DNA from 3 places in the Streptomyces sp. JH34 genome. Region 1 is predicted to be linked to each of the others. Evidence: riboswitches for the same ligand, from Rfam matches in the RefSeq annotation. Region 1 holds a riboswitch; each other region holds the start of a gene.
What was found. A riboswitch is a leader RNA that binds a small molecule or an ion and turns the genes downstream of it on or off. The one in region 1 is predicted to bind cyclic di-AMP.

Region 2: linked by a shared signal. The riboswitch ahead of LWJ43_RS07025 (transglycosylase SLT domain-containing protein) and the one ahead of LWJ43_RS07610 (M23 family metallopeptidase) in region 1 are both predicted to bind cyclic di-AMP.
Region 3: linked by a shared signal. The riboswitch ahead of LWJ43_RS15260 (M23 family metallopeptidase) and the one ahead of LWJ43_RS07610 (M23 family metallopeptidase) in region 1 are both predicted to bind cyclic di-AMP.

What each region holds. Positions count from the first base shown of each region.
Region 1 covers NZ_JAJSOO010000001.1:1,760,678-1,762,866, reverse strand. The annotation lists gene LWJ43_RS07615 (M16 family metallopeptidase) at 1-495, shown strand, start outside; cyclic di-AMP (ydaO/yuaA leader) riboswitch at 696-863, shown strand; gene LWJ43_RS07610 (M23 family metallopeptidase) at 877-1,668, shown strand; gene LWJ43_RS07605 (GntR family transcriptional regulator) at 1,903-2,189, shown strand, end outside.
Region 2 covers NZ_JAJSOO010000001.1:1,592,832-1,595,020, reverse strand. The annotation lists gene LWJ43_RS07040 (ferredoxin) at 1-6, shown strand, start outside; gene LWJ43_RS07035 (hypothetical protein) at 101-235, opposite strand; gene LWJ43_RS07030 (hypothetical protein) at 452-682, opposite strand; cyclic di-AMP (ydaO/yuaA leader) riboswitch at 1,067-1,226, shown strand; gene LWJ43_RS07025 (transglycosylase SLT domain-containing protein) at 1,229-2,098, shown strand.
Region 3 covers NZ_JAJSOO010000001.1:3,447,152-3,449,340, forward strand. The annotation lists gene LWJ43_RS15260 (M23 family metallopeptidase) at 1-932, opposite strand, end outside; cyclic di-AMP (ydaO/yuaA leader) riboswitch at 944-1,096, opposite strand; gene LWJ43_RS15265 (PP2C family protein-serine/threonine phosphatase) at 1,330-2,189, opposite strand, start outside.

The DNA.
Region 1 (2,189 bases):
CTGCGCGAGGAGAAGGGCTACACCTACGGTGTCCGGGCCTTCGGACAGGTGCTGCGCTCGACGGCACCGGGGTCCTCGTCCGGGGCGGCCGGCGCCGCGATGCTCGCCATCAGCGGCTCCGTCGACACGGAGTCCACCGGTCCCGCGCTCGACGACCTGTGGAAGGTCCTGCGCACCCTGGCGTCCGAGGGCCTCACCGACGCCGAACGTGAGACGGCCGTCCAGAACCTCGTGGGCGTCGCCCCGCTGAAGTACGAGACGGCGGCCTCCGTCGCGGGGACGCTCGCCGACCAGGTGGAGCAGCACCTGCCGGACGACTACCAGGCCGAGCTGTACGCCCGCCTGGCCGGGACCGGCACGGTCGAGGCGACCGCCGCCGTGGTCAGCGCGTTCCCCGTCGACCGGCTCGTCACCGTCCTCGTCGGGGACGCCGCGCAGATCGCGGAGCCCGTCAGGGCGCTGGGTATCGGCGAGGTGTCGGTCGTCAGCGGCTGACGGAGAGCTGACGGAACGGACGTGACGGAACCCCGGCGACATCGGTCGCCGGGGTTCCGCCATGTGTCCGTTTCAAGTGTTATAGCGGCATTCATCCTGTGGGATGTGCGACAAAAGGCCCTTTCTGTTTGGTGAGGGAAAGTGCCCCGTTCTAGCGTCGGCCGGGCTGTCCGCCGGACGACTGCCGCGCCCGCGGCGCCGGACAGCCATCGCCGAGTCCCCGTCAGGCGCGAGCCTGGGGAGCCGGGGACCCACGAAGTCCCTGGGGTGAATCGGATCTCCGTGCCTCGTCAGAGGCCCGGTGGCCCGTAGGAGACCTTCCTGCTCCGAACCCGTCAGCTAACCCGGTAGGCGAGAAGGAAGGAAAGGATCAGCCCCTCCATGGCGTTCACCCGTGCCACCGGGAAGCACCGTGCCCCGAGCCGCCTGACGCGCAAGAGCGCCAAGGTCGCCGGCATCGCGGCCCTGGCCACCACCGGCGTCATCGGCGCCACGGCCTCCCCGGCCCTCGCCGCGGACTCCGAGGTCGCCGCCGGCAGCACCGGCCTCACCCAGACCGTCGCCCTCGACACCACCCTTGCCGCTCAGATCGAGGCCCAGGCGAAGGCCCAGCAGCACCAGGCCGACGTCGCCGCGAAGGCCGCCGCCGAAGCCAGGGCGAAGGCCGCCGCGAAGGCCGAGGCCAAGCGCAAGGCCGAGGCCCGCGCCAAGGAGGCCCGTGAGGAGAAGGCCCGTGCCGCCCGCGCCGCCGAGCGCGCCCGGCTGAACGCCTTCCACCTCCCGGTCGCCGGTTCCCACGTGACCACCGGCTACCAGTCCGGCGGCGCTCTCTGGTCCTCCGGCACCCACTCCGGCGTGGACTTCCAGGCCGCGTCCGGCAGCACCGTCGTCGCCGTCGGCGCCGGCACGGTCGTCGAGGCCGGCTGGGGCGGCGCGTACGGCAACAACATTGTGCTCAAGATGAAGGACGGCACGTACACCCAGTACGGCCACCTCTCCTCGATCGGCGTCTCCGTCGGTCAGAGCGTCGGCTCGGGCGAGCGGATAGGTGTTTCCGGCTCCACCGGCAACTCCACCGGCCCGCACCTGCACTTCGAGGCCCGCACCGGCCCCGAATACGGCTCGGACATGGACCCCGTCGCCTACCTCCGTGCCCACGGCGTCCAGGTCTGACCCCACGCGACACGACACCGCGTCCGACGGACACGACGAAGGGCCCCGGCATCCGCCGGGGCCTTCGTCGCATCACCGCCCGGACGCGCGCCGAAGCCCTCGCGGAAGTGGTTCCCGGCCAAAAGATATCCATGGATTCCACCCCGCCGTCGGAAATTCCGGCCGGTTGCAATAGAGTCACCGAACAGGCGTCGATCGGCCGCGTTCCGCGGGGATTAAGGCGGAGGTTCGGACATGCGCATTCCAGCGCATTCGGTATGCACGGCAATCCGTGACGACATCGTCTCCGGTGTCTTCGAGCGGGGCAGCCGCCTCACCGAAGAGGTGCTCGCGCGTCGGTACGGCGTCTCCCGCGTCCCCGTGCGCGAGGCGCTGCGCACCCTGGAGTCCGAGGGGTTCGTCGTCACCCGGCGGCACGCCGGTGCGTGTGTCGCCGAGCCCACGGAGCAGGAGGCCGCGGACCTCCTGGAGATCCGCATGTTCCTGGAGCCCCTCGGCGCCGCACGAGCCGCGCAGCGCCG
Region 2 (2,189 bases), 170 kb from region 1:
GACTGACGCGAGCGGCCCGCCCGGCGTACCGGGCGGGCCGGACGGGTCCTGCGGACCGGGGGAGCAGATCCTGCTGCTGCGGAGCACATCCCCGCGCGGTTCAGGACAGGGACCGCACCGTGGAAAGCCCCGAGCAGAGCAGCGTCCCGGCGCGGCGTACGACGCGCACCGGCACCCGGACGGCCGTCCCGCCGCCCCGCACGTCGTACACGCCTTCGCCGCCCGTCGGCTCCACGACGGGCGGCGAAGGCGTCCCCGGACACGAAGTGCGCCGGTCCGGACCGCCTTCGCCTTCTCCCCGGTGGAGGTCGGCCCCGGCGACCGTCGCTCCCCGGCCTTCTACCAGCCGCGCCAACGTCCGTCCCGGGCATCCGGGCATCCGGGCGCCGAGTGCCCCGGCGCGGTCCGCCCCGGGAGCGCGGCACCGGGCCGGCGCCTTCCTGCGGTCCGCTCAGTGCGGCTTCCAGCGGAGCTTGCCGCCCCCCACCCACCGGACGGCGGCCGGGTCGTCGAGATCGTGGACCGGGATGCCGGCTGTCGCGGCGGCGATCAGCACGTCCGTCATGGCGGTGGCGCTCCCGATGACCTCGCCGTCGATCTCCACGACACGGAAGGGCGGGTCCCCGGGCTGGACGGGCAGGACGGTGATCCGCGGGGCCGAGGTGTGGGGGTTCTCAGTCATGGCGGATCGGTTCCACGTCGGCGTTCCAGGTATGCGCGACGGTCCCACCCACAAGTCGCATGCCCGTTTTGATACGTTTTTAGAATTTGATCCTGTAATCCATAAAAGGCCATTTCGTGTGACCTGAACCGCTTCGCTCTGGAGCAAATCGCCCGAATCGGACTCCGTGACCAGGGTCACTTGATGCCGCCCTGACGCCCGGGAGCGGCGGTCGGTTCCCTTCTGCGCCAAGAGAACCGGTCGGCGCGGTGTGCGGTGGATTACATGAATTCCCGTGAATTGATCTTGCGAATGAATTTTGATCACCGAACCAGGCTTGTTCCTTTCCCTATTTCTCGCCTACGGTCACCATCACTCCGGGCGGAACGCCGAATCCTGCCGCCGCCCGATTACCCGACCACTTCTCGTACGGCAGGAGCGGGGGACCCAAGTAAGCGCCGATCCGGTTTCCGGAGCGGCTCGGGGTGAAGTCGCATTCGCGTGCGGCCGGGCATCTCCAGCCCGAACCCGACAGCTCACTTCGCAGGCGACGGAGAGGAAATCAGCATGCCCGAAAACGGTAAGCACCGTCGTTTCAGGACCAGTTCGCTCACACGCGGCATCATCGCCGTGACCACGGGTGGAGCTGCCCTGGCCCTCCCTCTGATCGGTGCGACCGGCGCCTTCGCGGCCCCGGCCCAGTCGCCCGCCGTCGCAAAGGCTGTGACGTCGACTGCCGCGACCGGCAAGGGAATTGCCGCGCAGAAGTCCGAGTCGACCAGCTATTCCGTGATCTTGGGTGACACCCTCGCCAAGATCGCTCGTGAGCATTCCGTCAACGGTGGCTGGAAGGCCCTTTACGAGGACAACCAGAAGGCTGTCGGTGGAAACCCGGACCTGATTCACCCCGGTCTGAAGCTGACCATCGGCGCCAAGGCCGGCAACAAGTCGGCGGACAAGGCGGAGAAGGCCGAATCCAAGGCATCCGCCTCCTCCGACCGTGCCGACAAGAGCGCTGACCGCGCCGACCGCTCTGAGCGCACGAGCACCTCCCTGGCCGCGGAGGGCGCCCCTGCCGCCACCGAGGCCACTCCCGCCGCCGAGCCGGTCAGCTACACGAACGACCTCGACGGCTGGATCAAGGAGTCGCTCGCCGTCATGGCGGAGCACGGCATCCCCGGCACCTACGAGGGCATCCACCGCAACATCATCCGTGAGTCCGCGGGCAACCCCCAGGCGATCAACGACTGGGACATCAACGCGATCAACGGTGTCCCGTCCAAGGGGCTGCTCCAGGTCATCGACCCGACCTTCCAGGCCTACCACGTGCCCGGTACGTCGATGGACAGCTACGACCCGGTCGCCAACATCACGGCCGCGTGCAACTACGCCGCGGACAAGTACGGTTCGATCGACAACGTCTTCGGGGCCTACTGAGTCCTGGACCAGGCGAAGCCTCCGGCACCCGGGTGTGTGACGGAGGGGCAGGGATGACGGGTGGTGCGGGTTCGGCGGAACCCGCACCACC
Region 3 (2,189 bases), 1.7 Mb from region 1:
CCGACACGGCCGATCGTCTGGCCGGTGGTGACCTTCTGGCCCGCGGTCACGTCCATCGAGGACTGGTGGCAGTACCAGACCTCGGTGCCGTCGTCGAGCTCCAGGACCGTGCGGTAGCCGTACGAACCGGAGTAGCCGGCCGACTTCACCGTGCCGCTGTGCACGGCCTTGACCGGGGTCCCGGTCGGGGCCGCGAAGTCCAGCCCGGTGTGGTGGCCGGAGGACCACATCGAACCGGCCTGACCGAAGGTCGAGCTGATGTAGTACGACGAGGTCGGGACGGCGTAGCTGGCTGCGAGCTTGGCGAGGCGCTCGGCCTCCGCCTTCTTCTTCGCCGCCTCTTCGGCCGCCTTCTTCTTGGCGGCTGCCTCGGCCTCGGCCACGCTCTGCTGCTTCGCCGCCTGGGCCGCGGCCGCCTCGACCGCGGCCTTCTCCTCCGCGGCCTTGGCCTCGGCGTCGGCTCCGGCCTGCTGCTGCTCGGCCTGCTGGAGGATCCGGGCGCGCAGCGCCTCGCCCGCGTCGGTGGTCCCCGTCTCCGCCTCGGCTGCGGTGATGCCCGCAGTGGTGAGGGGGGAGGCCGCGGCGACCGTCTCGTGGTCCGAGTCGGAGTCGCCGGACATGAACGCACCCACGCCGGGCAGGGACTTGGCGTCAGGAAGATTGTCCGCGATGGAATCGGGAAGAGAGATGGAGACCGGGGGCTTGCTCTGCGCGGTGGCCATGCCACCCGCGCCGACGGCCGCGATGACCCCGACGCCGAGGACGGTGGAGCTACGGGCGAGGCCGCGCTGCTTGGCTACGCGATGCCGGCCGCGTACGGGACGGATGGACTCCTCGGTGGGGTTCCATTCCTCCCAAGTCCTGCCCTCATCACCGAAGCTGTCGGTCCTGAAGGGTGACGGGGCCTCGGGGGCAGGCTGATTGGACGCCACGTGGGCGCACTCCTTTCCTTCCTTCTCGCCTACCGGGTTAGCTGACGGGTTCGGAGCAGGAAGGTCTCCTACGGACCCCTTCGTCCCTCACGAGACACAGGTGTCCGATTCACCCCATGTAGGTGGTTCCCCGGTTCCCTTGCGGAATTCGGCGCTGCGCACGGTGCCGTCTCTTGCGACGGCGGGTACAACCGCGCTGCGTTATCGAACGTTAATAGACACCCGGGTCCGATTCCAAGCTGTTCCCACAGATCGTTCACGCCCCTGGCCTGGACTTACAGGGGTCAAACGGGCGCAAACGGGCGAGTTGCGTGCGCATGATCCGGCCGCCACTTTCTGACGGTGCGTCAAATGTTATGCGGAGCGGGGTCCTTCGACTACCGACCGTCGCGACCGGTCATTCACTGTCCCGCCGCACGATCTTCACGGTGGTCCGGCGCCCCTGCTGGCCCCTCGCCGGACGGGCCACGGCGAGCAGCGCCAGGTCGTCCGTCGACCGTCCGCCCGTGTGCAGCCGTACGTCGTCGGTGAGCGCGGACAGCAGCTCCTCGGGCCCCGGGAAGAGCCGGCCGCGCAGCCGGTCCGCCGGGTCGTAGAAGACCCCCGCCCCGTCCCGCGCCTCGGAGAGCCCGTCGGTGAACGCCAGGAACATCGCCCCGGCCGGCAGGGTCCACTCGTCGGAACGGTCGGGCCACGCGCCGAGCCCCATCCCGAGGGGCAGGGCGGGCGTGGTCGGCGCCAGTACCTCGAGCGCCCCGTCCGGGTGCAGCACGAGCGGCTCCGGGTGTCCGCGGTTGATGACCCGCAGCGTGTCCGAGCCGACCGGGAGCTCCGCCAGGACGGCGGTGACGAACCCCTCCATGGAGTCGAGCCCGCCCCGCCGCGAGCCCTCCCGGGCCAGCGCCCGCTCAAGCCGCTGGGCCACCCCCTCCAACGACCTCTCCTGCTCGGCGGCCTCCCGGAACGCCCCGATCACCACGGCCACCGCCGCCACGGCGTCCAGCCCCTTGCCCCGGACGTCCCCGACGACCAGGCGCACCCCGTGCGGCGTGTCCGCGACGGCGAACAGGTCGCCGCCGACGAACTCGTCCGCCTGGGCCGCCTCGTACCGCGCCGCGACCAGCATCCCGCCGATCCGGTCCTCGGGCTTCGGCAGCACCGCGCGCATCGCGGTCTCCGCGATGACCCTGGCCGAGGCCAGTTGCTCGTTCCCGCGGCGCACGACGCGGTTGATGACGAGGGAGAGCGCGGCGACGG